DNA from 4 places in the Oceanobacillus sp. FSL K6-0127 genome. Region 4 is predicted to be linked to each of the others. Evidence: predicted binding sites of a transcription regulator. Region 4 holds the regulator's gene; each other region holds the start of a gene.
The links. The regulator Rex, encoded in region 4, represses fermentation and respiration genes when NADH is low (regulators of the CRP and FNR family bind a similar motif). The targets are predictions, from matches to a motif close to TTGTGAAATATTTCACAA.

Region 1: the regulator Rex is predicted to act here: its motif matches at 4,113-4,130, upstream of MHH64_RS09110 (cytochrome ubiquinol oxidase subunit I).
Region 2: the regulator Rex is predicted to act here: its motif matches at 1,474-1,491, upstream of MHH64_RS13975 (cytochrome c oxidase subunit 2A).
Region 3: the regulator Rex is predicted to act here: its motif matches at 6,159-6,176, upstream of nadC (carboxylating nicotinate-nucleotide diphosphorylase).

The regions. Positions count from the first base shown of each region.
Region 1 covers NZ_CP150287.1:1,794,700-1,802,643, forward strand. Annotated here, with positions in the region: gene cydC (thiol reductant ABC exporter subunit CydC) at 1-1,449, shown strand, start outside; gene MHH64_RS09105 (cytochrome d ubiquinol oxidase subunit II) at 1,601-2,626, opposite strand; gene MHH64_RS09110 (cytochrome ubiquinol oxidase subunit I) at 2,623-3,963, opposite strand; gene MHH64_RS09115 (YfiT family bacillithiol transferase) at 4,340-4,849, shown strand; gene proB (glutamate 5-kinase) at 5,356-6,471, shown strand; gene MHH64_RS09125 (glutamate-5-semialdehyde dehydrogenase) at 6,468-7,715, shown strand.
Region 2 covers NZ_CP150287.1:2,813,511-2,821,454, forward strand. Annotated here, with positions in the region: gene MHH64_RS13960 (SRPBCC family protein) at 1-98, opposite strand, end outside; gene MHH64_RS13965 (helix-turn-helix transcriptional regulator) at 430-729, opposite strand; gene MHH64_RS13970 (SRPBCC domain-containing protein) at 716-1,147, opposite strand; gene MHH64_RS13975 (cytochrome c oxidase subunit 2A) at 1,561-1,698, shown strand; gene MHH64_RS13980 (cytochrome c oxidase subunit II) at 1,728-2,231, shown strand; gene MHH64_RS13985 (b(o/a)3-type cytochrome-c oxidase subunit 1) at 2,312-3,922, shown strand; gene MHH64_RS13990 (class I SAM-dependent RNA methyltransferase) at 3,973-5,100, opposite strand; RNA gene rnpB (RNase P RNA component class B) at 5,409-5,782, opposite strand; gene gpsB (cell division regulator GpsB) at 5,865-6,173, opposite strand; gene MHH64_RS14005 (cytidine deaminase) at 6,369-6,770, opposite strand; gene MHH64_RS14010 (DUF1798 family protein) at 6,828-7,178, opposite strand; gene MHH64_RS14015 (hypothetical protein) at 7,260-7,457, opposite strand.
Region 3 covers NZ_CP150287.1:2,243,429-2,251,372, reverse strand. Annotated here, with positions in the region: gene MHH64_RS11305 (LytS/YhcK type 5TM receptor domain-containing protein) at 1-377, opposite strand, end outside; gene MHH64_RS11300 (cation acetate symporter) at 377-1,921, opposite strand; gene MHH64_RS11295 (TRAP transporter permease) at 2,220-4,157, opposite strand; gene MHH64_RS11290 (TAXI family TRAP transporter solute-binding subunit) at 4,250-5,257, opposite strand; gene nadC (carboxylating nicotinate-nucleotide diphosphorylase) at 5,281-6,126, opposite strand; gene MHH64_RS11280 (transcription repressor NadR) at 6,372-6,899, shown strand; gene MHH64_RS11275 (hypothetical protein) at 6,990-7,121, shown strand; gene MHH64_RS11270 (glycerol dehydrogenase) at 7,149-7,944, opposite strand, start outside.
Region 4 covers NZ_CP150287.1:1,306,143-1,314,086, forward strand. Annotated here, with positions in the region: gene MHH64_RS06555 (ABC-F family ATP-binding cassette domain-containing protein) at 1-1,373, opposite strand, end outside; gene MHH64_RS06560 (redox-sensing transcriptional repressor Rex) at 1,525-2,163, shown strand; gene MHH64_RS06565 (hypothetical protein) at 2,461-3,477, shown strand; gene MHH64_RS06570 (YdiK family protein) at 3,554-3,751, opposite strand; gene MHH64_RS06575 (CPBP family intramembrane glutamic endopeptidase) at 3,755-4,474, opposite strand; gene groES (co-chaperone GroES) at 4,743-5,027, shown strand; gene groL (chaperonin GroEL) at 5,106-6,737, shown strand; gene MHH64_RS06590 (CsbD family protein) at 7,146-7,346, opposite strand; gene MHH64_RS06595 (BCCT family transporter) at 7,420-7,944, opposite strand, start outside.

The sequences.
Region 1 (7,944 bases), 490 kb from region 4:
CGTGTTTCGTTTTATAAAAAAATGGAGCCACTCGCACCAACTATTTTTCAAAGTCATCGCAGTGGAGACTTACTAGCAAGAATCGTTGGCGATGTAGAATCGCTGCAAAATTACTTTTTACGTGTTTTTTACCCACCGATAGTGCTTGTTCTTGTATTTCTTGTTACCATTCTTTTCACGGCTTATTTTTCCATTGAAGCAGCCTTGCTTCTGCTACTTGGATTATTATTAACCACTTTGGTTGTTCCGTTAGTCATCGGCATGAAGCAACGGAAAATCGATAATCGTGTTAGGAGTGAGCGAGGCAATTTATCAACGGAAGTAACAGAATTCCTGTACGGATTTCGTGATTTAAAAATATATCAGCAAGTAGATGACAAAGAGGAAGCATTATTAAAATCAGCTGATACGTATTTGTTGGAGCAGGAGCGGGAAAATGTGCATCGTTTATTTAGTGAATCGGCAAATACGTTTCTATCCCTACTTGTTTCCGTATCCGTGCTAACGGTAAGTGCATATTTCGTATCCGTACAGCAACTAGATGGTTTGTTTCTTGCCATGCTTGTGATGATATCCTTAACACTGTTTGAAAATACTTCTCCGATGGCGGCTTTTCCAAGCTATCTTCAAGAAAGTCGTCAGGCAGTAACAAGGCTAGATGAGGTAATGGAGAGGAAAGGAAATGAGGATGATTCGTTCGAAACGCTGCAAATTAAACGGGCTCCTTCCATTACTTTTCATGATGTGTCCTTTGCTTTTCCGACAGAATCACGTGATACATTAAAAGATCTAACGTTTCATTTACCTGCTGGTTCGAAAACGGCAATTGTCGGTCCAAGTGGGTCCGGGAAGTCTACCATTATGCAGCTTTTACTGAAATTGTACCAGGTACGAGATGGTGCTATTTCACTTAATGATCAATCGGTAGCCGATCTAAAAGCTGAGAGCATTTGGGAGCATGCGAATGTTATGCTTCAGTCGAACCATTTTTTCTATGGAACAATTCGAGATAACTTAGCGATTTCTCAGGATGGATTAGCTGACAGAGAGATGGAAGACATTCTGTTTCACGTACAGTTAAATCATTTTGGTTTGGATGATCAAGTTTTAGAAAAGGGAGAGAATCTTTCAGGCGGCGAAAAGCAGCGATTAGCACTGGCGCGAATACTGCTAAAACAAGCACCATTATGGCTGCTGGATGAACCAACCTCGTCCATCGATGCATTAACAGAGGAACAGCTATATAAACGGCTATTTGAAGTAGCTGAAAATGATACAGTCGTTTTAATTAGTCACCGTTTAACAGGGCTTGAGAAAATGGATCAAATTATTGTCATGGATCAAGGGGAAATTGCAGAAGCTGGCACCTTTGAAGAATTGATGAAAAGTAAAGGTTATTTTTATCAAATGAAGAAAATCGAACAAAGTGTCTTTTTGGCAGATCTGTAAAAAGAAAAAGAAGCTGACGGAGAAGATTAGTCCTCGTCAGCTTCTTTTGTTACAGGTTTATCCTTACCGGCTCCCCAAAATGCAACCGCAATCGCAATTAGAATAATGAGAATGGGAGCGACAAAGATTAGAAAATCATGAAACATTTAGCTCACTCCTTCTTATTCTTGATTCCTTGTACATAATTTTTATCGAACAGAAATAGCCGTAATAATAAATACAAGGAGGGAAGCAATAAGGCTAGGCCAAGAATAAACACGAATACTAATGAAATTGCCATCGCCGTATTAGTGAACCCTTCATAAATGGTAAGATGCGGGTAAAGCAAGTACGGATAATGGGAAACTCCATACGCGAAAAATGCCAGTGCAAATTGACCGACAAGCAGCCAGAATGCCATACCGTAGTTTCTTCTTTTCCAGATGAGCCATACTGTTGCAAACCATAATACAAAGGAAAGTGCAAACATCCACCACAAATCCATAATCCGTTCAAAGTGGGCTTCATTGTGAGAGCTTAATTCATAAACAATGCCACTAGCAGTAATAATCAATGGTAAAGCCCACCCAAGTGCGTATTTCCGCATCAAATCAGTTGCTTTTGTATCACCAGTTTTATATGCGTACCACGTAAGGAAGACAGCGGATATATATAAAACAGCAACAATGCTTAATGCCACAATAGACCAGGTTAATGGGCTAGTAAATAGAGCTGCGTAATCAAGCACTGGGTTATCGTTCACGATGGATACGAACCCACCCTCAGAGATGGTTAAGACAATCGACAATGAAGCTGGAATTAACAGTCCGGAAGCTCCATACATAAAGGCATATCCTTTATGACCTCGTGCTCCATACGATTCAAACGCATAATAAGAGCCTCGGATTGCCAGCAATACTAGCGCAATACTTCCTGGAATCAGTAAAATTGTTCCGAAGTAATATGCCGATTGTGGAAAGAACCCAACAATCCCAACGAAAAAGAAAACAAAAAATACATTCGTTACTTCCCAGACAGGAGATAGATAACGCTGAATAATTTTAGATAAAATATGTTGCTTACCAGTTATAATGCTTTGGGCGTTAAAAAACCCTGCACCATAGTCGATCGAGCCGACAATGACATATCCAAATAAAAATAACCAGAGTACGGAAATTCCTAGAACTTCTAAACTCATTCAGAATCACCACCTTGCTGTTTGGCGATCGCCTTTTCAATCGGATCGTTTTTAAACATTCGTCTTAGCACGACAACCGTACCAACACCTAAAACGAAATATAATCCTACGAAAAGGATAAACATATGGCCAACATAATCACTTGATGTTGCTGCTTGATCAACCGTCATGATTCCTCTGAGTATCCAAGGTTGACGACCAACTTCCGCCATCCACCAGCCAGCTTCAATTCCTAAGAATGACAATGGCCCACCAAGGACAATAAGTGATCGGTACCATGCTGTCTTAACGAAAGACCAGCCTCGTTTTGCTCCAACCCAATAGACGAATGAGAGAGCCAGCATGAACATACCGATTGTAACCATTAAATCAAAATAATAATGGATAATTAACGGTGGCTGTTCTTCTGCTGGAAATTGATCTAATCCAATTACTTCTGCATTTGGATAACCATGCGCAAGAATACTTAATCCAAATGGAATTTGCAGCGCGTAATTCACTTCCTGATTTTCATCAAGCATTCCATAAAGAATGAGTGGTGCAGCTTCCTCAGTTTCAAAATGCCATTCAGCTGCAGCTAGTTTCTCAGGCTGATATTCTGCCAAGTACTTTCCAGACAGGTCTCCAATTAACACAGTTGCAATGGAAAAGATAAGTCCGATTTTCATCGTCATAAACAAAGCTTTTTTGTGGTATTCATGTTTCGAACCTTTAAGCAATCTGAATGCAGCAATGGCTGCCAGCATAAATGCAACGGTCATATAAGCAGTAGCAAGTACGTGGGACACTTTCGTCGGCATTGCTGCAGTAAACATTGCTGCAATCGGATTTGCATTTACAAGTTGTCCATTCATAATGTCAAAACCTGCTGGGGCATTCATAAAGGCGTTGACAATCGTAATGAAGACAGCAGACATACCACCTCCAAGTGCAACCGGGATCAATAATAGTAAGTGTTTACGAGGGTTATCAAAACGATCCCATGTATACAAATAAATCCCTAAGAATATTGCTTCAAAGAAGAAAGCAAAAACTTCCATAAATAATGGCAATGCGATGATATTACCAGCAAGCTCCATAAAGTTAGGCCACAATAGTGATAATTGTAAACCAATTGCAGTTCCTGTCACGACACCTACGGCAACCGTCACGACAAACCCTTTTGCCCATCGTCTAGCCATCAGCATATAGTGCATATCGTTCTTCTTGATTCCAACCCATTGTGCAATCATGATCATGAGGGGCACCCCTACACCGATGGTTGCATAGATAATGTGAAACGAAAGGGTTAAAAGGGTTAATAATCTACTGGCAAATACCGGATCATCAAATAACAACGCAGATCCTCCTCCTTAATTTCACAAATAAACCACCTAAGATTAGGCTCTACTTAGATATGTAAAGGCACATCTAAGTTCATTCTAACGTGTTGACGTACCTAATTGGATATTAGATATGACAATATTTCAAACGGGAAATGAATTAATTGTGAACTCTTTAACAATCTTATAATAAATCGAGAAAATGACAACCAATATGTATTTTCCCCAAAAAAATCGTTGTTAATCTATATTTAATTGGAAAGGTATTTCTTGAAAAAGAGGACCATTTCTATGGAAAGCGTTTACTAGAGGGATTAGATAGATATGTTAAAATAAAAAGAGGATGATCTAATCAAATTAAAAATAACGAATAAAGGAAAGGGGATTAAAAATGGATGTCAAATATCCAATAGGGAAATTACAGGTTCCTGAAAAAGTAACATTAGAAAATACACATGAATGGCTAAAAGAAATTGAAACTTACACGATCCGTTTAAGGAAAGCTGTTGACTCATTAAGTAATGAGGAACTCAGCAGACAATATCGTGATGGCAGCTGGACAGTTCGTCAGCTTGTTCATCATATTGCAGATTCCCAGTTGAATATGTATCAACGTTTGAAGCTTGCTTTAACAGATGAAAATCCCACAGTACCAAATTTTGATCAAGACAAGTGGGCTATTCAACCGGATACAAAACTTCCTATAGAAAGTTCCATTAAAATGCTAGAAGGCATAAATGAACGCATCGTATCTTTAGGGAATAATTTAACTGAAGAGCAATTAAATCTGGCGTTTACTCACCAAAAAAACGGTAAAATCACGGTTGCAACAAAAGTTGCAAAATTAGCTTGGCACGAAGAGCACCACTTAGCCCATATAAAAATCGCTTTAGCAGAATAATACATTATATATGGAATTGGCTTATCGAGCTACGATAAGCCAATTCTTTAAAAGTGGGCTTAATTTTTTATTCATCCAGTAGAATCTTCTAGCTGTCTTTTTTTAGTATTATCGAGCAACACGTCCTTTACTTTCATAATAACCTTCATCAAATTAAAAATTACCAATAAAAAGAACTGAATATTTTACCTATTGACAACGGGATTTTTTCTCGCCATAATAGAAATCAATATATTGAACGTTAATAAAGGACTAGTATGCGGTACTTGCTATGAAAGAGAGCGGAATTTAGAAGCTGAAAGATTCCGTCATAGACAACCTGCAGAACCTACCTTTAGAGTCCCATGCCAATACATGGGCGCATTTCCAGCGTTATGGATGAAGTGGAATGTGCATACATTCAAGTAATGGTGGTACCGCGGAAGAGAGCTCTTTCGTCCTTATAATATAGGGCGATTGGGCTTTTTTGTGTACATAAGGAAATACGTTTAATGGAGGTAATCGAAATGCGTAAGCAACGAATCGTAGTCAAAATTGGCAGTAGCTCCCTAACAAATGATAAGGGTGAAATCGATCAGCAAAAACTAAATGATCATATTCACGCGCTGGCTGCGCTTCGAGAAGCAAACCATGAAGTTATTCTTGTATCTTCAGGTGCTGTTGCAGCTGGCTTTAGAAGGCTTGGTTATTCATCAAGACCCGTCACCTTAAAAGGAAAGCAGGCTGCTGCTGCTGTTGGGCAAAGCTTATTGATTCAAACTTATATGGAAAAATTCAGTGTCTATGGAATAACGGCGGCACAGCTACTATTAACGCGGGATGATTTTTCAAATCGAGAACGTTACCGGAATGCTTATGCAACCATGACAGAGCTGCTGGAAAGAGGTATTCTTCCAATCATAAATGAAAATGATACTGTGTCAATTGAAGAATTGACATTCGGTGATAATGATATGTTATCAGCTTTAGTTAGTGGGTTTATCCATGCGGATCAGCTCATTATTTTAACAGATATTAATGGAATCTATAGTGGGAATCCAAGAACGAATTCTTCGGCGGTAAAATATGATTTCCTGGATGAGATTCCAAATGAAATGATCGAAGCTGCAGGAACGAGCGGTTCAAAAGTTGGAACAGGTGGCATGAAATCGAAGCTAATGGCCGCTAAAACGGCAACAATGATAGGTGTTCCTGTCTTTATCGGTCATGGAAATGGCCATGATAAACTCCTTCAAGTGTTGCAAGGAAGCGGAGATGGTACGTATATTGCCGGTCATGCTAAGGAGCACATAAATACACGGAAACAATGGATAGCAATTCACTCCGAATCAATGGGTAAGCTTTATGTTGATAAAGGGGCAGAAGAAGCAATATCCCATCACGGTAGTAGTCTGCTTTCAGCTGGAGTACTAAGAATAAGCGGGACATTTGAAAAGGGTGATGTCGTCCAGGTTTATGGAATACATGAATTACTTGGCAAGGGAGAAATATGCTGTTCGTCCGTTGAATTACAAAAGGCAATTGAAGATCATATGGAAAATGAACGCATCACGCCATCTATAGAAGCCATCCACCGTGATGGCTGGGTGAGTGTACAAAAAATTGGGGAGGAACTGTCATGAGTGAAGTTATTCAAAAAGGGAAGGTTGCTAAGAAAACAAGTTATTTGATGACTGGAGTTACAACAAAAGAGAAAAACGAAGCATTAGCTTTGATAGCAGAGCAATTAATAATGGATCAGGAAATGATTCTTATTGAGAATAAAATAGATTTAGCAACAGGAAAAGAAAAGGGTCTGTCGGAATCTGTATTAGACCGGATTATGCTGAATCAAGAGCGTATTGAAGGAATTGCTGCTGCAATCCATCAAGTAATTGACCTCCATGATCCGATCGGTGAAATCTTAGAAACGATCAACAAGGAAAACGGACTCAACATAGAGAAAAAGCGAGTACCTATTGGAGTCATAGGTATCATTTATGAAGCTAGACCGAATGTGACAGTAGATGCCGCAACACTTACGTTAAAAACTGGTAATGCAGTTATTTTGCGAGGGAGCTCATCAGCTAAACATTCGAATATTGCATTAGTCAGATCAATTCATCGTGCGTTGGAGAATAGTGCTCTTCCAAAGAATGCTGTCCAATTAATTGAGGATACAAGCAGAGAAACAGCAGGAGAGTTGTTTCGTTTGAATGATTACTTGGATGTATTAATTCCTAGAGGCGGAAAAAACCTGATCGATACGGTTGTGCGTGAAGCTACAGTTCCAGTAATTGAAACAGGCGCTGGAAATTGTCATATCTTTATTGATAGGACAGCTGAGAAAGAAATGGCAGAGCAAATTGTACTGAATGCAAAGCTGCAGCGTCCCTCTGTGTGTAATGCGATCGAGTCTCTATTAATCGATGCTAATTGGTTCAATCAACATGGTAGTGACCTAATGAAAAAACTAGAGGATAACGGTGTACAAATTTATGCTGACGAGCTTGTTCGAAAAGTTATTCCAACTGCTATCGAAGCAACAGAGGAAGATTGGTCGAGCGAATACCTTGGACTTTCCATTAGTATTAAGGTAGTGGATTCGGTTGAGGAAGCAATCGGGCATATTAATCAATATGGAACGAGACATTCAGAGTCGATCATTACGGAGAACACTGCACATGCCGAAATGTTCCTGCAGCATGTCGATGCAGCGGCCGTTTACCATAATGCCTCAACCCGATTTACCGATGGATTTGAATTTGGATATGGAGCCGAAATTGGAATCAGTACACAAAAGTTACATGCTAGGGGTCCGATGGGACTTGCGGCATTAACATCAAGTAAGTTTCAAATTAAAGGTAGTGGTCAAATTAGAAATTAACACTGTCCATGTAAAGGGGCTGTTCCGTGCTGGAGCAGCCCTTCCTATTACTCGAATTATTGAATGGATGAAGAATGCTGTTTGAATTGGATTATCCAGCGCTTTCTTCTGACAATTATAAGGACGATGAACGGTTGGTATTTCATTTTGTAAAGGCTGAATAATTTCTTCCTTAAATCGCTCGTAGTGAACATTGCCACCAGGCTCAGACATCCGTTTTTCTGTTTTC
Region 2 (7,944 bases), 1.5 Mb from region 4:
GTTATTTCCGGATTGATAAAAGCTTCAAATACTTCTTCAACCGGTCTGCGAATAAGCATTTCTGATTTTATAACCGGTATATGATTCAGTGTTATCATTTTAATTTCTCCTTTCATCATTTAAAATCAATTCCTCATAAGTCTCTTTAACTAACACTTCTACATCTTTCATTGCTTCAAACATTTCGATCCAAGCTTTTTTTGAGGTATATACCTCTTTCCTCTTAGAATGTACTTTATGTTTTATAGTTACATCTGAACTATTTTTGAGGGGGTAATCACAAGAGTTACATAATCTTGCATCAGGTAGGTCGTCCACTGCTGTATTTTTCAGGTTTATCCATTGTTGTATCGAAGATTATATGGGGTATGTCAGGTCGGAATTATTGTTTGTTTCTGCTACACGTTTAATCCATTCTAATTTTCTATCTCAATCCGCTGCTATATTTCCCATCCGCTTCGCTGCACTCGATAGTTGTTCCGGACACACTTTGTATCGAACTTCCCGCCCAACACGTTTGGAGGTAACTAATCCAGCATTATCCATAACTGCAAGGTGTTTAACAACTGCTTGACGAGATACAGTTACCTTAGTCGCAAATGTTGTTGCTGTTACTTGTCCTATAATTGCAATGTGGTCAAGCAGCTCACGGCGAGTTGGGTCTGCTAACGCAATTAGAACCTTTTCAAAATTTTTATTGTCTGCAGACGGCATATTACTGATCAGCAAGTTTTCGCACCGTTTCCAATTGATAAATCCATCCCTTGACATTTTCTTTAAAAAATTTATGTTTTTCTTCCTCAGAAACGGCAAGGCTGGAAAATCCACTTTCTACTACACTAAGCCAAGTACCCCCATCCTTTTCTTTCAGCATAAACTCAACGAGTGTAGAGTTATCTTCTCCTGGCTCTTCACCGGGAAATGAACTTGCCCACCGACATGAAAGGTAGTTAGGTGAATCTTCTTGTTCAATTAATACCGTGAATTTACCATACTTCGTATCCGCTACAATACGTGACCCGTTTACTTGTACCCTGTCTGGTCCTGGTGCATCACCCACCCACCATGCTGGTTGGCTTATCAACTCCCATACCGTTTGAACAGATGCATTAATAAAGATCTCTCGTTCAATACGATCATTATTCATTACCACTCCTCCTAACTTTAGGACGTGCAACCATAGGTTAGCACATATTTCTACTATGTCCAACTTTATAATTGCACTTAAATTTAGCGGTTGGCGATCACTTGGAGTGGTCGCTTTAGTCTTTATTATTAAATTGCCCTTATAGAGCGAACGGGCGGATAGTTTACTTCTTCGCATTTCTTCTAATCTAAAAAACCATACAGTAGTCCCGTTTATTGTCAAGATAAATAGGTATTTATTCATACTTATTTCACATACTTTTTATACTTAAAAGTTAGTAAAGTCCTAAGATATATAGTTACTAGCGTAATTGAACAAATTGTGAAACGTTAATTATTTCACTAATTTATGTTTCCACTTTGTGTATGATGAAAATATAAGTAACCGATAACATGATGGGAGGATGATATGCAGTGAAACAGAATGGGAAAACTTACACGAATCATGAGAAAGAGCCAAATTTAAAAGGTACATTATTATCGGTGGGAGCCTTAGGTTTATTTATTGTCATTAGTTGGACTGTTGTTTTTGCAATTTTCCTTTCAAGATAAGAAAGGAGATTAAAAAGGAGTGAGAAAAGATGCATTTCCATAAGTTTGAAAAAATATGGCTTACATTTGGTATCGGAGCATTAGTACTATTTTTGGTTATTCTTGGTTACGGAGCTTTTTATCTTGGTACTCACCCTCAAAGCCATGGTGTGACAATTGACCCTCAAAATGTAGAGGCCCATGAGGCTTTTAAGCCTGAAAATTTAGGGCTGACAAAAGTGGATGAAGACCGTTATATTGTCAATGTCGTTGCAAGTGCATTCCATTATGACTTTGGTGTTGATGCAGATGGCAATGCAATAAATCATATTGAAATCCCTAAAGGTGCAACTGTACTATTTCAAGTTGTAACAAAGGATGTAATTCATGGTTTTAATATTGCTGGGACAAATGTAAATATGATGGTTGAACCTGGTTATATCAGTAGTATGGAGGTTGAAATGAATCAAGCAGGTGAATTTACCTTACTCTGTAATGAGTACTGTGGTATTGGTCACCATATGATGTATACAACCGTGGAGGTGTATCAATAATGGCGCTTCGAAATGTCGTATTACCTAATGAAGATCCTAGACAATTGCTTGCAATTCCAAAACAAGAAGCAAAACTTTATATGTCTTTTATGTATGTAGCTTTTATATCTTTATTTATTGGTGGTTTAATGGGTTTGTTGCAAGTACTAGTTCGGTCGGGAAGTTTCACACTTCCATTTGGTATTGGTTACTATCAAATTTTAACAGTACATGGCGTTATCCTAGCACTTGTACTAACAACATTTTTTATTATCGGCTTTCAGTTTACGTTAATGAGTAAAACGGTTGGAATGTCAGTTAAACAACGTAAGGTATCATGGCTTGCCTTTTGGATTATGACGATTGGAACACTGGTTACAGCCGTAACTATTTTATTAGGCAAAGCGAGTGTACTCTATACGTTTTATGCACCATTAAAAGCCCATCCAGCCTTTTATATCGGTTTAGCTTTAGTCATCGTTGGTACTTGGGTTGCTGCCTTTGTAAATTGGCGCCAGCTCTACTTATGGAAGAAAGGTCATCCTGGAGAAAAATCTCCCTTACTAGCATTTATGGTAACGATTAATATGATTATGTGGTTTATTGCTTCATTGGGTGTTGCTGCAGCGGTACTAGTACAATTTATTCCATGGTCTCTTGGTTATGCGGAAACAATTAATGTTCTCGTTAGTCGAACATTATTCTGGTATTTCGGTCATCCATTAGTATATTTTTGGCTATTGCCTGCTTACATGGCGTGGTATGCGATTATCCCCAAGATTATTGGCGGAAAACTGTTTAGTGATTCTTTAGCCAGATTATCATTTGTGCTATTTCTGTTTTTTTCCATACCTGTTGGATTTCACCATCAGCTAACAGAACCAGGGATTGACCCTACATGGAAATTTATCCAGGTAGTTTTAACATTTATGGTTATCATTCCTAGTTTAATGACAGCATTTTCTTTATTTGCTACTTTTGAAATTACAGGCCGACGCAAAGGATATGGAGGTTTGTTTGGTTGGTTTAAGCATCTACCGTGGAAAGATGTTCGCTTCTTTGCTCCATTTGTTGGTATGCTAGCTTTTATTCCTGGGGGCGCAGGTGGAATAATAAATGCTTCTCATCAAGTGAACACGCTTGTCCATAATACGATTTGGGTTACGGGGCACTTTCATCTTACTGTTGCCACCACAGTTATTTTAACGTTTTTCGGCATTACGTATTGGCTTATCCCGCATTTAACAGGTAGGAAGCTTACAAAATCCGTTAATCGTTTAGGTATTTTTCAAACGATTGTCTGGGGAGTCGGTATGCTAATCATGTCCGGAGCCATGCATATCCAAGGTCTGCTAGGTGGACCGAGACGTTCTGCATATTCGGATTATGGCGGAACTGAACAAGCTGTCTCGTGGGGTGCTTATCAAATGGCACAAGCGATTGGAGGCACCATTCTTTTTGTCGGGATTATTCTCATGGTATATATTTTCATCAAGCTGACCTTTTTCTCACCAAAAGGAGTGGAAGAATTCCCAGTTGCAGAGGAAGAAGAAAATGCTGAGCCGACACCAAAGTGGATGGAAAACTGGAAGCTATGGATTGCCATCACGATAGCTTTAATACTTTTTGCATACACCATTCCGTTTGTAGATATTATACAGAATTCACCACCCGGATCAGTACCGTTCGACTGGCCAATTGGTAATTCCTAAAATAAAATGGAAGAAACAGCGATAACAGCTGCTTCTTCCATTTTATTTACTCATAATTTTCCACCAAAATATTGATAATAATTCGTTTGGATAAATCCGTTGAATAGTTTTCTTTTCTTTGTTGCCTGTGCACCATAATGTTTTTCAAATGCTTCAAAGGCAGTAATGATATAAACGCTCCAGGACGGATGGTTTTTCATTATATTTCCTAAATCTCGATACATCTCTGCAACAATGTCCTGGTCCCCAATACGCTGACCATATGGTGGGTTGCTAATAATATATCCATTCTCCTGGCGTAAAGTTAAATCACTTACTTGCATCTGCTTCCAGGTTATCAGATCTCCTAGCCCTGCTTCGATTGCATTGTCATTAGCAATTTGGATCATTTTATGGTCTATGTCTGAGCCTGTAATCATTAGCTTTTGGTCATAGTTTGCCTTGTCTTCTGCTTCTTCAAAAGCATCATCCCACAGCTTTCTTCTTACAAGCGTCCAATCCTCTGAAGCAAACTCCCGATTGAAGCCAGGTGCAATATTTTGTCCAATTAGGGCCGCCTCAATTGCAATTGTTCCGGAACCGCAGAATGGATCAATCAACGGATATTCGGGTTTCCAGTTCGTTAGCATAATCAGTGCAGCTGCTAATGTTTCTTTTAGCGGCGCTTCACCTTGTCCAACGCGGTATCCTCGTTTATGAAGGCCTGTACCTGATGTATCGATTGTTAATGTTACAGTATCCTTTAATATCGCAACTTCTGTTTTATAGAAAGCTCCTGTTTCTGGCATTTTGGTAGCCAGGCCATATTTTAGTTTTAATCTTTCTGCAATGGCCTTTTTTACAATAGCTTGACAGTCAGACACACTAAATAGCGTTGATTTCACAGATTTACCTGAGACCGGGAATTGGCCATCCTCTGCGATATAATATTCCCACGGTAATGCTTTCGTTGCTTCAAAGAGCTCATCAAATGTTGTAGCCTTAAATTGACCAACAATTAATTTAATTCGGTCAGCACTGCGCAACCATAAATTACAGCGCGGTATAGCTGAAAGTGGTGCTTCAAATATAACTTTGCCGTTGTCTACAGTTACTTCGTATCCTAATTGTTTTACTTCATGTGCAACTATTGATTCTAAACCCATTGCTGCAGTTGCGATTAATGTTACTTTTTGCATCCAACTATTCCCTTCAATTTAAGTTAGTCCTAGTTTACCATATTAGTGTGCATTCAAAAAGGAGGATAAAAAGGTCCAAGGTGGCTAAGAACACAACGTTCTGGGACTGCGATTACTCGCCCTATCGAAAAGCTTTGTTGCAACGCCGACACTAGCACGTGTCGGTACTTAGTCGAAGGTCCTCTGTTCTCGATGTGTCATTTTTTCCAGGCTTTTTCAAACAACTTCTAGAACTTAAAAATAAAAAAACCTTTCCTATACCGATACCGGCAAAGAAAGGTTTCTATTCGTAATCAGACCATTAAATGCTCGATAAGCCATGTTCTGTACCATAGTACTGCAAACGGTGGTCAACCTTGTACTCCGGTTGTAATCATCTATCTACAAGTTAAAACTTGTCCCTGTTTCGGTTGAATTCCCTACTAAAGGATGCCCCTACCATTATTTGGGTTGCTCACTCGTGGGGTTTACCTCGTTCCACCCAGAGTGTTTCCACTCCAGCTACGTCACTGTGGCACTTTAAAGAATAATTCCATATCATTTTTGACTTAGGAATGTTTTCTGCCGTTAGCATAAAAGCTACCTTGACTTATGAATTCATCAAGCACGAACACTACTGACATCTCAGTCTGTGTGAGCATGGACTTTCCTCTGCATTTACATGCAGCGATTACATGAGCATTTAATTACCGTACGTATAAGCATATCATACCTGTGAACATTTTTCAACAACTGCATAAAACTGCTTTAAACCTCGAGAAAAACTATTCACCTGATTCAACGAATTTTTTACCAAAAACTGCTTTTTCCAAATTAGATAGACGTTTCAATACGTCATAATTAACTTGACTAGTAGCTTGTGGTGCTCTTGATCTTGTTTGGTCAGTAGAATTTTTTCTGAGTTTTTCATTTTCGGCTTGTAATCGGTCGACTTCTTGCTTAAACAAATCATAATCTTGTATGATAATATCTAAAAACTCATCAACTTCTTCTTGATTATATCCACGCATTGCTGTTTTAAAATCCTTTTCCAAAATATCTTTTCCACTAAGTTGAACTCGATTTATACTCATCTCATCACCTCATGATCTTCATCTATACTATTTTTAATAGAATTAATTAGGTTCAATTATAAATGTATGAATCAAAAGAAGCTTTATTACCGAAATTATATTTTTATTATACCATAAAAAAGGAAACTGAATATCAGTCTCCTTTATTTTTCGTAAATAAGGAAAAATGACTACCTTTAGTAGGTATAATATTCTTTAATTTTTAAGTAAATCGTTCGTTTCAAACGAAAATGGCAGTAATTCTTCCATGGTAAACGATTTTATTTCTTTTTTTAGATTTGTTAAATGAATTGGCATCGACTTGTCAAAGAACTCACTCATTACTTGACGACAAGACCCGCATGGTGGAACAGGTCTTGCAGTATCCGCTGCAACAGCTAGCTCTTGAAACTTTGTCTCTCCTTCTGATATAGCTTTAAAGATTGCTACACGCTCAGCACAACACGCAACAGGATATGCTGCGTTTTCAATATTACATCCAGTATAAATTTTCCCTGATTCAGTAAGCAACGCTGCACCTACTTGAAATTTTGAATACGGGACATAAGCGCGTTCTCTTATTTTAATTGCTTCTTCAATTAGTTTATTCGTTGACATTCCACTCATCCTTTAGCTTTATTACAAGTTATTAAAGTTACTTCCAGGAAATATATATTACGGTATATCATCTAACAGTAAATCAAACACATACAAAATGGAAGTATATAGTTCCATATATCGTTTTCTACGTGCATCAATATAATAACTGTGCATTAAGAGAAGTTCCATATTTTCTTTTGTTGACGTTATTTGGTGGGGATGCACTTTTGCTTCTCTATTTTTAACAACTTTTAATGCAGATGCTTCCCATTCTTCCAACAATGTATACACTGGCAAGGTTTCTTCTTTTACTTTCAAAAAAAATGCCTTATCGCGACTGTCTGCAGGTGCCTCATTATGCTCAAATCTTTCCTTTAACTGGTTGAGATGATTTTTCAGACTTTCTGTTTGTTTTTTTAATTCCATGCTGTATTTCCGCCTTTAATTTGTTTATAACTGTTTATACCCTACTTTACCATTTTTATGTCAAGAAGGCATCTATTTCTTTCAGACCCTCATTTTCTCAATTGACGATTTGGTAAAGTCAATTTGATGAATCTCATTTTGAAAGTGCATCCACACTTCGCGGTCCACATGCACTTTTAGTTTTTGATCAATAAGTCTTAACTGATTCTCCATTTGTTGTAGTGTATGATGTGCCTTACTTTTGCTAATACCAGTTTGTTCTTTTAAAGGATAGGACATAATATCACCCTTAATTTTTTATTTGATAATGCTACAATTCTCCAACGAGAGGTTACTCCCCTTCTCCTTCGACAAAACTAGAAGCAATATTACAAAACTAGTGTAAAGGGTTATTTTTTCACTAAAATGAGACAGACTAGAACCAAAGGAGGTGTTATGGTTGAAACAATCGAAGAACGCACGCAAAAATGCAGCTGGTCGTGAAGAAAAATCATTAAAAACTGGTGATAAGAAACTGAATGGACCAAACCGCCCATCTACTTAAATAAAATAATTATTGTATGTAAAAGGATTTGTGTGGTTTATCAACACAAATCCTTTTACATACTTACATTACTATTGGAGAAATTAAATTGTTATTCTACCCATACAAAAATCCCTATCGTTACATTAATATTTCTTCTTATCACTGTTATAAACTTGAATCAATTGTGAAATTATGTACAATAAAGAATGGAAGGTGTCTGACGAAACAATCGTTAAATTG
Region 3 (7,944 bases), 940 kb from region 4:
ACGAGGCTATTCGCTAAAAATCCTATCCCCCCTAAAAAAAACAAATGCGTACCAGTAATAATCCCAGCTCCAAGACCAACGATTGGTCCTCCTAATAACCCCGCAATTACAATAGCAACTAAACTAGAACTAACAACCATTTGATTATCCCTTACATCCCAAACAAATGCTTGGACTACCGTAAAGTCACTCCCGATAACGACTCCGGTTAGTGTCCCTGCAATTCCAAACAAACCAAACACACACGCATGAATAACTGCCATTTTAAAACTAAATTCACGATAAAGCAGTGACCTAAATCCAGGGCTTCTTGTAAGGACAAAGGCAATAATCAATAATAAACCTAAACGTTCGAATAAAACGATTGTCAAATACATCACGGACGATCTCTCCTTGCATCAATCCCTGTTTGTGATTTTAGATAGAAAGCATGGAATGGAACCGTATCTTCTTGTCCTTTACGAGATATTTTCGCTCCAAAATACGCCCCTAAAAATCCAATTGGTATTGCAATTATTCCTGGGTTATAGAGTGGTATGAAGGCATCTCTTGCAATCCAACCTCCATCTAAATTCATCACGTGTGGTCCGACTAATAGCAGCAATAAAGATGCTGTTAAGCCACAGACCATTCCAGTAATTGCTCCAGTTTGATTAAACCGTTTCCAATAGATGGTTAATAATAGTACTGGCAGATTACTAGATGCTGCAACAATAAATGTTAGCGAAACAAGAAACGTTACATTCATATTCCTTAACCCAAGTGCACATAACGTTGATAGAAGGCCAATAAAAAAAGCGGTCCAGCGCGCAGCACGTAAGCGTTTCTTCTCTGTTGTATTACCTTTTTTAAGGATATGAAAATAAATATCATGCGAGAAAGCAGTCGTAGCCGAAATGACTAAACCAGCTACAACCGCTACAATTGTTGTAAAGGCAATCGCAGCGATAAATGCCATTAGAAAGTCGCCACCCAAGTTCTCCGCTAATAATGGTGCAGCTAAATTTCCGGATGGATCAAGCAAAACCAATTCCTCAAACCCAACTAGTGCAACCGCACCCAGCCCTAAAACAAGCGCAATCAAATAAAATACACCAATAATCCAGCTCGCAGTTAAGAGAGATTTGCGCACTTCTACCGTATTACGGACGGTAAATAATCGAATTAAAATATGTGGCAAGCCGGCAGTACCAAGAATTAAGGCAAGATGAAGCGAAATTGTTTCAATCGGGTTATTAAATAAATGACCTGGTAACGAAAATTGATCACCTAATGGAGAACCGAGTGCAACTTGTTCTAAGAGGGCTGAAATACTCCAATTAAACCGAGAAAAAACAATGAGTGCGAGTAGAAATGTACCAGATAAAAGTAATACTGTTTTAATGATTTGGACCCATGATGTAGCAAACATTCCACCAAAAACAACATAAATAGTCATTAATAATCCTATAATTAACACAGAAGTTGAATAATTAATATTTAACAATAAACGAATCAACAATCCTGCAGCAACTAATTGAGGAATCATATAGAGAACCGAAATGATTAATGCACCAACAGCCATCACTCCACGCATTTTATAACTCGGAAAGCGTGCGCAAATCACATCTCCTAGTGAATATTTGCCCAAGCGGTGTACTGGCTCAGCAATAAAGAACAATACAATTAAATATGAAACTAAAAATCCAATCGCATACAAGAAACCATCAAAGCCATTAATCGCAATGGTACCAACAATTCCTAGAAAGGAAGCTGCACTTATATAATCCCCTGCAATTGCCATCCCATTTTGTGTACCTGTTAAACTACCAGCAGCAATATAGAACTGGTTGGTTGTTTTACTTTGCCTTGCCGCCCAATAGGTAATAATTAAGGTACTAACGACAATACAGAGAAAAAATAGTAGATAGGTAATGTTCATCGGCTCACCCTCGTTTTTTTAAGGTAGAGGATCATTATTCGAGAGCTAAATCCTCATGCTGTATTGTTAAATGCACATTTTTTAAAATATGTAAAAATAAATTCAATTCTATATTTTTATTTTACTATAAATTTTATATGATAGGGGGTTAGAAGTAAAGGCTTGCGCGTAGGTTGATTCAGTGTTCTTGAACTACCTGAAGTCTTGGCAGCTCTCGTTCTCCTACTTCATAACATACAAAACGAGGCATTATCAAGCTACAATATTACCTTGATAACACCTCATTCGATAAAGCTGACTAAGATCGAAGTTCAGTAGCTCTAACAGGCATTTCTTCTTTTCTTTTATTCTGTGAAACATAGACTAAAATAATAATTACGATACCAAGTGTGCTCGTCCATAGATTAGCATACATAGATAGCGCACCGCTCACAACTAATAGAATCCGCTCCAAAACATTCGTCCGTGTTTTTAACCAGCCAATCACCCCTCCTGCTAGAGCCGTGACACCAATAACAGCAGTCAAGAGTGCCAGTAATACTTCTACAAAACTTCCGTCCATTAAGAGGGCGGGTTCTAAGACAAACATGAATGGGACAACAAAACCGACAATACCTAGTTTGACAGCCTCTAGTCCTACGCGGTTCGGGTTTGCCTCGGCAATTCCCGCTGCGGCATATGCGGCAACAGCAACAGGTGGGGTAATTGCTGAAAAAATTGAAAAGTACACAATGAAGAGATGTGCAGCTATCACTGACACCCCTAATTCGATTAAGGCTGGACCTGCAAGCATCGCTGTTAGGATGTATGCAGCAGCAACCGGCATTCCCATCCCTAATACGATACAAATCAGCATCACAAGAATTAATGTCGGAAACAACATCCCTTCTGTTAATCCAAGCACAATACTCGTTACCTTTCCACCAAGACCAGTTGTCATAATACCAGCAATAATAAGACCTGCGGCGGCACAGGCTGTTGTTACAGGAATTGAGGACCTTGCGCCATCCACTAATGCCTCATAAGTCTTTCGCACGCCCATTCGTGTCTCTTTGCGAAACCAGCTAACAATGATTACTGCAAGGAGGCCATAGAATCCTGTACGTGAAGCACTGTAACCTTGCACTAAGAGAACAACTAGTACAATTAATGGAATAAAATAAAACCAGCCTTCTTTAAGCACTTCGCTGACTTTCGGAATATCTTCCTTGGCAGGTCTTGGTAAATCAAGGCGCATGGCCTCAAAATGAACCATCACAAATAAAGAAACATAATATAGAACGCCAGGAATCAATGCTGCAATTACAATGGACCCATATGACATTTGTGTCACTGCGGCCATTAAAAACGCCGATGATCCCATAATCGGAGGCAAAATGCTTCCCCCTGTAGAGGCAGCAGCCTCCACTGCTGCTGCAACCGCTGGTGTATAGCCTGATTTTTTACTAACCGGAATCGTAAAGTTACCCGTAGTCACAACATTTGCTGTTGGGCTGCCAGAGATAGAGCCGAAAAATGCACTAGCAAGAACTGCTACCTTTGCAGATCCTCCTCGCGTTCTTCCTGCAATAGCTGTTGAAATCCGAAAGAAAAACTCCCCGGCACCTGATTTTTGCAAGAACGCACCAAACAACATAAACATAAACACAAATGAAGCCGCTACAGAAATTGGCGATCCCCAAAGTCCATTAAAGCCGTAGGTGAGCTTTTCAATAAACTCAACCGCAGACATTTCCCGATGACCAAATAGCCCATCGAAATGATGGCCCCACAATGTATAAGCAAACCCAATAAACACAAGAACAATAATTGGAAAACCAATCGTACGTCGTGTTGCCTCAATCGTTAAAACAATAAACACAAGTCCGAAAAAGAGATCCCAACCTGTTAATGGATTCATAATTGGTATTCGAACTGCAATCCGCTCAGCATGGAACGTGAAATAGATACCCGCACTGATTGCCAACACAACAAAGGAATAGTCAATCAAGCTAGGCTTATGACTTCGAACTGCTTCCTTTTTTGAATAGCCATAAAGTAAAAATGTAAGTGCAAGAATAAATGCTAAATGGATTGCCATTTGATTAAGTGGATCAAGATTCCCAAAAATTACAGACCAAATTTGGTAAACAGACAATCCAAATGCAAAAAATATAAAAAGCTTCATTGGGAGGCTGGATAGATTACGCTTGTATCCTTCCACCAGCCATCTGGTTAATACTGCTTTCCTGTTCACAACGCAATGACTCCTTTCGAGAAAAAGCAAAACCTAGTAATCTTTTCTAAAGCAAGCAATCTGGCGCGCCCTCAATAGAACACAAAATAATATTATGGAAGCATTCCTTTCTCTCGGAAAAATTTTTCCGCACCTGGATGCAGTGGCACATTACCAACTTTCATCATGTTATCTTCTGATAGACTATTAAATTCCTTGTGTACCGTTCTAAGATAGTCAAAGTTTTCATAGATCGCCTTTGTCATCTGATAGACATCTTCTTCCGGAACATCTTTATGCGCAATAAGTATTGCCGGGGTGCTAACGGTCGCTACGTCTTCCTCTAAAAAGGGATATGCAGTAGCATTAATCGTTCCTGCATCCATTCCAAGCTTTTCAGATACACGCTCGATCACCTTTCCATTTAATTCAAGCATTTTCAGACGCATCAATGTTGACGCTTCGATAATATCGCTTGAAGGCGCTGACACCGCATCTCCACTAGCGTCAATCCGATTATCGGCCATCATTTCAAATGTTTTCGATCCAGATAAATAATCAATCGATCCTCCCCAAGAAATAATGTCACCATAGGAGATTCCATATGCTTCTAAAATGTTGCGGGTAATAATTTCACCCGCTGCTCCCTTTTGATCGACTGCCAATCGAATTGGAGCTTTTTGCTTAATCATCTCTTCAAAGGAATCATAGTAAACGTCCGCAGCAACTATAAATTGATAGTAATTTGCCGGGATCACAACACTTACAGATCGAATATCTTCATAGGGCTGATCATATGGCTCATCACCACTATATGCTGCGTAGGAAGTCATCGCATAGGATAACCCATACGGAACAGTTCCCGTAGCGACAGTTAGTGGGTTTTCCACGATTCCACCTGGTTCCACCGTAATAATAGCTCCTTCATGTTCCCTGCGAATTGATTCTGCGATTCCTTCAGCAAAAACAGACCAAGCACCACCAACCCTTCCACCAACAATCGTTGTGTGAAAAGTCGCTTCCGATTGAACCGCCCCTTTTGCTTCTTGTTCGTTATCTTTTTCACATGCAGTTAGGAAAACAAACCCAAAAATAATTGCAATAACGATGGTTTTGTTCATCAAACGGCCTCCTGTTGCTGGCTTTATTTTTTACTTCCTTCATTCACCTGCAAGCTAATATCCAATGCTTGAACAGAATGTGTTAATGCACCTAATGATATGTATTGCACCCCAGTATTTGCATACGTTGCTAGATTAGCAAGCGTAATTCCACCAGATGCTTCGGTTACGATAGAAGCGGGTACAAGATCGACAAATTCTTTTACTTCCTCTGGACTGCGATTATCGAACATGATAACATCTGCTTCTGCATCTACGGCTTCCAATACCTCGCTTTTATTCTCTGTTTCCACTTCAATCTTTATCATATGACCAAGTGCAGCACGTGCTTTTTCAACCGCTTGTGTAATTGATCCACAATAGGAAATATGATTATCTTTAATCATCACACCGTCATATAATCCATTTCGATGATTCTTCCCTCCGCCAGAAGTAACTGCATATTTATCAAACATTCTTAGACCTGGCATTGTTTTTCTTGTGTCACAAATACTGATCGATGGATCGTTTAAGGCTTCTGCACAGTGGTTCGTCATCGTCGCAATTCCACTCATACGCTGCAAAAGATTTAAGATTACACGCTCTCCAGAAAGTATGGAACGGACAGATCCATAAACTTTTGCAATCACCGTTTGTTTTTCAATTTTATCACCATCATTAAAATGCAGCTCCACCTCCACTTCAGAATCCAGTAAATGATAGGTTTCCTTAATAATAGAGAGTCCAGAAAGAACTCCCGCTTCTTTCACGATAAACAAGCCTGTTCCCAATTGTTCCCTTGGGAAAATAGAATCGCTCGTCAAATCTTGATCACCAATATCTTCGATTAAAAATGTTTCGAGTGCTTTTCGTAGTTTGATTGGATTCATAATCGTTACTCCTTCACTTGTTGTCAGTCTGATTGTGATTGTTTTCACATTAAAGACATTAGAATACGCTTACTTCTAGAAAGACTAGCAATCCTCTAGAGACAAATCTAGGTTCAGCTACTAGATAAATAGTCATCTGTCTTGACATCTATATTTACATAGAATTAATATATTATCAAGTACTACTTACAAAATCACACGTAATTGGACTAAATGTCACAGAAATGTTTAAGGAGGGCAATAAAATGCAGCACGAAAAAATGCCTTCAGCAAAAAGACAGCAGCTCATCATACAAAAACTAAAGCAATCGGATCAACCAATAAGTGGCAGTGATTTCGCCAAACTTACCAACGTATCCAGACAGGTGATTGTTCAGGATGTGTCGATATTAAAGGCGAAAAACGAACCGATTATCGCAACAAGCCAAGGGTATCTCTATCTTAACGAGCATACAAATAATCAAAAGCAACAAGTAATTGCCTGTAAGCATGATGCTAGCCAAACACAAGAAGAGCTATACTTGATTGTTGACCATGGGGTAACGATCAAAGACGTTATTGTAGAACATCCTGTATATGGTGACATAACCGCTTCGATTCGGGTCAGCAACCGAAAGGAAGCTGACGAGTTTATCAAAAAGATCCAGTCCACGGATGCTTCATACTTATCTGCACTAACCAATGGAATTCACCTGCATACTCTTGAATCCGATTCAATCGTTAAAATTGAAGCTGCTTGTAAGGACTTAAAAAACTCCGGCATTCTAATTTAATTTGTTTCGGTCGAATCATGTTTGAAATGGAGCTACAACGGTTACAGGACTATATAGAAATACATCCTAGTTTGTCAGCGAGGTGATAACATGTCCAATCAAGACAAAGAAAAACAAAGCGATGACTCGCTAGAGCAAAAGCAAAAAAACAATGATCCAAACCAGGATATCGAGCCACAACGTGAAACAGATTCAAAACCTCAGGAAAGTAATAGAGAGTAAGGCTGGTAACCGCCTTACTCTCTTATTTCATTTAGTTTTACTCAATTGATCCACCGCGAGAATTGCCGTAGCAACATCATCTGGAGTAACATCCTGGGAAAGATTTCCCATTGTTTCTCCCTCCTGTGTAGCTGCTTCTCCAACTCTTCGCAAATCTTCGTAGGATACTTCTTCTAAATGCATTTCCTTTAATGTTGTAGGTAATCCAAGCGCTCGATAAAATTCAATATATTTAAGTATTTCATCTTGTGAATGCAATTCTAACACGAGCTGCGTTAATGTTCCATACGCTACCTTCTCACCATGTGTCAAATGGTGAATATCACCCTCGAGTACGGTAAAACCATTATGAATTGCGTGTGCAGCTGCTAGTCCACCACTTTCAAAACCAAGACCGGATAGCAATGTGTTCGCTTCAACAACGGCTTCCACATGCTTCGTGACCAGGCCCTTTTGCACTGCTTTATAAGCTGCTTGTCCATAAGCGAATAATGTTTTTTCACAGGCTTCAGCAATTGCTCGTGCGGCAATACTAGTCTTGCCGCCTGCCATTGCATCTCCATTGCTTTTAATTGTTGCTCTTGCCTCTACCCATGTTGCCATTGCATCCGCAATTCCAGAAGCAAATAGTCGTGGTGGAGCACCTGCAACCACTTTCGTATCTACGAGTACCAACTCCGGATTTTTATCATAAAATTTATAGGACTCGAACACACCTTCATCACTATAAATAACAGATAAAGCACTGGTTGGTGCATCAGTTGATGCTGTTGTAGGAACAATCACAACACTCACTGCCAGACCATCAGCAACTGCTTTCGCT
Region 4 (7,944 bases):
GCTAGTCTTGCCTTTTCTCCACCACTTAATGTATGGACCTGCTTTAATACATCATCTCCAGAAAAAAGAAAGTTTCCTAAAACCGTGCGGATATCTTTTTCATTTATGGTGGGGTAATCATCCCATAATTCTTGAAGAATCGTCTTAGTAGAATTAAGATCAGCCTGTTCTTGATCATAGTAGCCAATTTGTACATTTGTACCAAGCTGGATGTTTCCTTTTTCTGTCTGCAGTCTACCTAAGATGGCCTTAAGTAATGTAGTTTTCCCTACACCATTCGGACCAACAAGTGCGATACGGTCACCGCGATTTATATCCAGTCGTATGTTGGAAAAAATAGGGTCCACTTCTTTTTCATAACGTAAGCTAAGCTCTTCAACTTTTAATACATCATTTCCACTTCTGCGATTAATTTGAAAGGAGAAGGAAGCGGATGACTCATCACCTAGTGGCCGATCAAGACGCTCCATTTTTTCAAGCTGCTTCCGCCTGCTTTGTGCTCGTTTTGTAGTCGAAGCACGTACAATATTCCGCTGGATAAAGTCTTCCATTTTTTTAATTTCAGTTTGCTGCTTTTCAAATTCCTTTAATTCCTGTTCATAATTTAGTGCTTTTTGCTCCAAATACTTGCTGTACGAACCATGGTATTTTCGCGTTTTATGCCGTGAAATTTCATATACAATGGAAACTGTTTTATCAAGAAAGTACCGATCGTGTGAAACGATGACAATGGCGCCTGGATAACTAACGAGATAGTTTTCCAACCATGACAATGTATCAATATCAAGATGGTTGGTCGGTTCATCAAGAATAAGCAGCTGTGGTTTTTGAAGCAGCAATTTACCCAGGGCAAGTCGTGTTTTTTGTCCACCACTAAGTTCTGCGATTGGAGTATCATAATCAAAGGACTCAAAATTTAACCCACTAAGTACAGCTCTAATATCAGATTCATACGTATAGCCCCCATCAGTCTGATATGCTAGTTGAAGTTTGTCATATTCTTTAAGGACTTTGTCATATTCTTCTCCAGATAATTCGCTGGCTTTCTCCATCTCTTTCTCTAATGCTCGAAGTTGCTTTTCCAATGATTTTAAATGGGAAAATACCTCTAGCATTTCATCCCAAATGGTTTTCCCTGATTCTAACGTCATATGCTGGGATAAATAACCGAATGTAAGATCCTTCGGTTGAAAAAATTCCCCTTCATCATACGATAATTCTTGTGCCATAATTTTAAGTAATGTTGACTTACCTGCACCGTTTCTGCCGACAATAGCTATACGGTCTTTATCTTTAATTTCAATTTTAATATTTGATAAAATCTCTTCAGCACCGAAGGATTTGGAAATTCCGTTTAGTTGCATTAATATCATCTTTTTCACCCCATCATGTACAGTGTATCTTATAGTTATTTAACGAGGCAACTGAATTGTGAAAAATATCACGACTTATTTGACGTTTTCTGTTAAAATAGAAGGAAAGAACTTATCATATACAACTATTGGATTGAAAAGAGGAAGATTGATGGAACAGAATAAAATTCCACAAGCTACTGCCAAGCGGCTGCCTTTATATTATCGTTTTCTTAACAATTTAAATCAGCAAGGGAAGAAGCGAGTTTCCTCAAAGGAGCTGAGTGATGCAGTAAAAGTGGATTCTGCAACAATTCGAAGAGACTTTTCTTATTTTGGCGCATTGGGAAAAAAGGGATACGGCTATAATGTAGAGTATTTATTAGGATTTTTCCGAAGTACGTTGGATCAGCATGAGGTTACAGAGGTTGCATTAATCGGAGTTGGGAACTTAGGTACAGCCTTCCTTCATTATAACTTTATGAAGAACAATAATATCCGGATTACTACGGCATTTGATGCAGATACAGAAAAGGTTGGCACGGATATTGGCGGGGTACCCGTTTATGATATTCGTGATTTAGAGGAAAAGTTAGAAGACATTAAAGTCGCTATCCTAACTGTTCCAGCTGTTGAAGCACAAGTGATCGCCGATAAGCTTGTAGAAAAAGGGATTTCAGGGATTCTTAACTTTACTCCTGCAAGGATTAGTGTACCGAAGCATATTCGGGTCCACCATATTGATCTTGCTGTTGAATTGCAGGCCCTTGTCTATTTCCTAAAGCATTATTCGTTAGATAATCCAGAGTAGATATTACTCATTGTAAATTTTTGTTTATTTACAAGGCTATTGATATTAGGTCAAAAGCCTTGTTTTTTTATGGTTGGATTTGGATGTCCTTATATTGGTAAATACCATAATTTATTTGCATCAATTCCATAAAATCTCCGTTTTAAACAACCACTGGAAACAAGCTGATAAATATTAACTAGATAAATGGAACTAATATTTTTCTGAAAATTATTGGTTCTTAAGACATCTATCCATTTACTGATTATTACGTTAATCTGTATTGGGAATATATTAAGAAAGAGGAGGAATTTATTCGTGAACGTGAAAAAGGTTTTAGGTATTATGTTTGTTTTATTTATTAGTTTGTTCATTGTTGCATGTTCAAATGAAAGTGACAATGAGAGTGAAGGGACTAACGATGCTGAAGCAACTGAAGAAACAAATGATGCGGAAGCAAACGAGAAAAACGGGTCTGAAGAAGCAGAAGAAAATGTAGTTCCAGAAGATGAGGCATTATTTGCAGTACTTGAAGCAAACTTAGAAGCATTAACAGAAAATGACTTGGATGCTTACATGGAAACCATACATAGTGAATCTCCTTTATATGACTCAACACGTACGACAATCGATCAATTATCTGTGTATACATTAGATATGGAATTATTTGATTTAGTTGTAGAAGAAAAATCAGAAGAAGAAGCAACAATCTCTTATAAACAGACGACAATGAAAGTCGATGGTCCTGATTTTATGAATAATGAAACACACGGGGTTCATGTCTTGCGACCAGATGATGGTGCATGGAAAATTTATAGTTCCGAAGAACCAAGCGAAATAATTCCTCTTGATGAGAATGGGGAAGTTATCGAAGAGACTGCTGCTGATGCAGCGGCAGAAGGTGTTTACATTGACACAATTACGAGCTTAGAAATTCCGTTTGATGAAGGAAAGTGGGAGCTTGAGAACTATGAGGAAGGAGACGGTGAAGCAACCGCTGAATTTCTTTTAGTTGATGAGGATCAAACGAATTTCACAGAGCTGTTTACGATTCATTATTATCCAGATGGTGATGAATTGTTAGGTGCTGAAGGCTTTATCGAAATGATGGAAATGAATTTAACAGAAATGACTACAGGTGAGCTTGAATTTAATTCTGCGGAAGAAGGATTTTTTGATTTTTCATTAACAGAAGATGATATTCAGCTCGATCAGGAAGAAGTAGCAAGGGTATTTGCGAAAGACAATGATTTGTATGTTGTTCGCTACACAACGTTTGAAAAATCAATCGAAGATAAAGATGAATGGATAGATAAGTTGAAGTCTATCCAATAAAAATAAAAGAAGGCTGTTTCAGTATTAATCTAGAAACAGCCTTCTTTTTTATTAAGAAGATCTATATAGTATCTATTTAATGCTTCTTCTTTTTCAATCGAAAATACTTATTAAGCAATCGAACTGCAACTCCAAAGGCAAGCGTTGCTACAGCAGCAAAAATGAGCGTGGTGGGATTCCAGATTGTTTGCCCTTTGCTTTGGACGGCAACGTAAATAAAAATCATTGCCATTATGAAGTAAATGAACGCTTTAACTAACAAAGAATGAATCATTCATTAACCTCCAATAAGGATCATTTGCAATTGCTCAACCTGACGTTGCATTTGCTCAAGTTGTCGCTGCATTTCTTCTGGATCCATCGATAATTGCCCGACAACAACTAATGTGTTCATTGCTGCATGAACGATAATCGGAACGAGAATTCGTTTTGTCTTTACATAAAGAAACGCAAATACAAACCCCATCGAAGCATAAATTAGGATATGTTCCATCCCTTCATGAATAAAACCGAAGATAAGGGCGGAGACCAAACCTGCGAAGAAGAAATTCATGCGCTTATAGAGACTGCCGAAGATAATTTTTCGGAAAATGATTTCTTCCAATATTGGGGCAATCACTGCAGGAATAATAATAAATAATGGGGCTGCACGAGCTATATCCATGATACCTTGAGTGTTCTCTGATCCAGGTGAAATCCCTAGTATATTCATTTCAATTGCTACTGCAATTCCTTGTGCAAAGAAAGCCATGAATACACCGAGGATTGACCAGAGTATCATTGAGCTCATCGGTGCTGCATTGCGTGTATCTCTCATCTGCATATCGGGCTTCATAATCCACAAAATAATAAGAAGTCCGAGAATAAAGCTAAAAATGGACCAGTAAATCACACCTTGTACTGGGATATAATGATGCTTTGCAAGCAGAGCAACGGGAAATGCAGAAAGCTGCATCAGTATATAAGTTAAAATGACATACCAATATCTACGTGCCAAATAAAACGACTCCTTTTGCTTTGTATAGTTTAGTATATGTATTACATATTCCATCTATTGATCATCATAAAAGATATTTTATCATATTATACAGGCTGTTAATATTATGAGCCCCTTTACATAAAATTTTACTAGAAATTAAATAAAATTATAGACACATTACTTGCATTTTTTTATGGGATTAATTATTATGAATATAGAAATTAGCACTCATTCATTGAGAGTGCTAATAAATCTAATACGTTAAAGAATTGAGGAGGCATTCTACATGATTAAACCACTAGGAGATCGTGTTGTTATCGAACTTGTTGAGCAAGAAGAAACAACTGCAAGCGGTATCGTACTACCAGACTCTGCAAAGGAAAAACCACAGGAAGGTCGCGTAGTAGCAGTAGGATCTGGCCGTGTAACTGAAAATGGGGAAAAAGTGGCACTTGAAGTTGCAGAAGGGGACCGCATTATATTCTCTAAATTTGCTGGTACTGAAGTGAAATATGAAGGTACAGAATACTTAATTCTTCGTGAAAATGACATTTTAGCTGTAGTAAGCTAATCGTAACACAAAACCAACACATACATGAACGACGACAAATAAATTTTTCGAATGATTATTTTAAAGGAGGAATTTTAAGTGGCTAAAGATATTAAGTTCAATGAAGAAGCACGTGGAGCAATGCTGCGCGGTGTAGATGTATTAGCAAATGCTGTAAAAGTAACGTTGGGACCAAAAGGACGTAACGTTGTTTTAGATAAAAAATTCGGCTCACCTCTAATTACAAATGATGGGGTAACCATTGCGAAAGAAATCGAATTGGAAGATGCTTTTGAAAACATGGGAGCACAGCTTGTATCTGAAGTTGCATCGAAAACAAATGATGTAGCTGGTGACGGTACAACTACTGCAACAGTTCTTGCACAAGCAATGATTCACGAAGGTTTGAAAAACGTTACAGCTGGTGCAAACCCTGTAGGTATCCGCCGCGGTATTGAGAAAGCTGTAGCAACTGCTGTTGAAGAATTAAAAGCAATTTCTCAACCGGTTGAAAGCAAAGACTCTATCGCACAAATCGCAGCTATCTCAGCATCTGATGATGAAGTTGGTAACTTAATTGCTGAAGCGATGGAACGTGTTGGCAATGATGGCGTTATTACAATTGAAGAATCAAAAGGCTTCAACACAGAATTAGAGGTTGTTGAAGGGATGCAATTTGATCGTGGATATTCTTCACCATACATGGTTACTGACCAAGATAAAATGGAAGCAGTATTAGAAGATCCATACATTCTTATTACAGATAAGAAAATTGGTAATATCCAAGAAGTATTACCAGTATTAGAGCAAGTTGTTCAACAAGGAAAGCCATTATTATTAATCGCTGAAGATGTTGAAGGGGAAGCTCTTGCAACATTAGTTGTAAACAAACTTCGCGGAACGTTCAACGCTGTAGCTGTTAAAGCTCCAGGATTCGGTGACCGTCGTAAAGCAATGCTAGAAGATATCGCTATCCTAACTGGTGGAGAAGTGATTACTGAAGATCTTGGATTGGATCTTAAGTCTGCTACTATCGAACAATTAGGACGTGCTTCGAAAGTTGTTGTAACAAAAGAAAACACTACAGTTGTTGAGGGTGCTGGCAACCCAGAAGCAATCTCTGGCCGTGTTGCACAAATCCGTGCACAAGCAGAAGAAACAACTTCTGAATTTGATAAAGAAAAATTACAAGAGCGTCTTGCTAAATTATCTGGTGGTGTGGCAGTAGTTAAAGTTGGTGCTGCAACAGAAACAGAATTAAAAGAGCGCAAACTACGTATCGAGGATGCATTGAACTCTACACGTGCTGCAGTTGAAGAAGGCTTCGTATCCGGTGGTGGTACTGCCCTAATCAACGTTTACAACAAAGTAAGTGAACTAAACCTAGAAGGCGATGAAGCAACTGGTGTGAAAATCGTACTTCGCGCAATCGAAGAGCCAGTTCGTCAAATTGCACAAAACGCTGGTTTAGAAGGTTCTATCATCGTAGAACGCTTGAAAAACGAAAAAGTTGGCGTAGGATATAACGCAGCAACAAACGAATGGGTAAACATGGTTGAAGCTGGAATCGTTGACCCAACAAAAGTAACACGTTCTGCACTACAAAACGCAGCATCTGTAGCAGCAATGCTATTAACAACTGAAGCTGTTGTAGCTGATAAGCCTGAAGAAGGCGGTGCACCTGCAATGCCTGATATGGGCGGCATGGGTGGAATGGGCGGCATGATGTAACAAACCACCCTTAAATGTTGATTTATCAACGTTTGGGATGCTGTTGCGAACCCCGTCAAACTAAAAAGTAACATAAAGGTAACATTTATTATAAATTTAAGTTTAAAAGGGCGTTTTCGTATAAAGTTCTCACTTATGCGGAAGCGTCCTTTTTTATTTTTTCCATTTTTATGTGAAGATCGTTCTTCTTTTTAATCCATTCAATATTGATGTTTCGCTACCCATATTATATTTTGGTCAATGATTTATATCCTAGGTTGCCTTATAAATACTCTGTAACAAGTTTTTCTTAAATTCCTCACCATATTTGGCCAAAAAATCCCCCCGAAAATTAGAGGTGAAAATCTAATTTTCGGGGGAGGCAGCATTTCTTACTGCACCGTTTTATATTACACGCTCTTAGTCTTCTCATTTTTTCTGATCGGTCTTTGTTTCATTTGCTTCATTCTTTGCATCACCAAAGGTGTCCTGAACCTCACCTTTCACTTTATCCTTTTTGCCGCTTGCCTGGATTTTCTTATTATCTGTTAGGTTACCAACTTGATCTTTCATTTCACCTTTAGCTTTATTTGCTTTACCTTTTATTTTGTCAGCATTTCCGTTACTCATTTTGTTTTCACCTCTCTTTTATCATTTATTTCCTGTTATAAACCCACATTAAACATTCTTGTTCTGTTTAGTACTATTTTTTCTGTTTCCGTGGCTTGTTTTTCCTTACATTATTGACCCATGCTCGATCCTCATCCATCATTTTCTTAGCGGCATATATGGTCAGAAACTGGACGAAAATAATCGGTATCCCCATTATTCCTGAAACTACCTCCAGCGGAGCAAGACCGCCTATGCGCATTAATAATAAGGAGAATACGGTAATGATTGCCGCGACAATCAGACGCAAATTCTTAGAAGGTTCTGATTTACTCATGTTCCTTGTTCCTGCATAGGAAGCAATCGTATATGTTGTTGAATCCAGTGTCGTAATCATAAAAAGCATGGCGATGACGACAAAGGCTGCAATTGCAAAGATAGCGAAAGGCAATGAACTTATAATTGCTGGTATGGCAGCCATCGCGTCTTCCTGGATAATATCTAATACAGGTAATTCTCCACTTAGATACCTTTCGACACCAAGACCTCCAAGGACGGCTGTTGCACCCCAGGATATGAGCATTGGAGCCAATAGATAAGTCAAAATCATTTCCCTGAT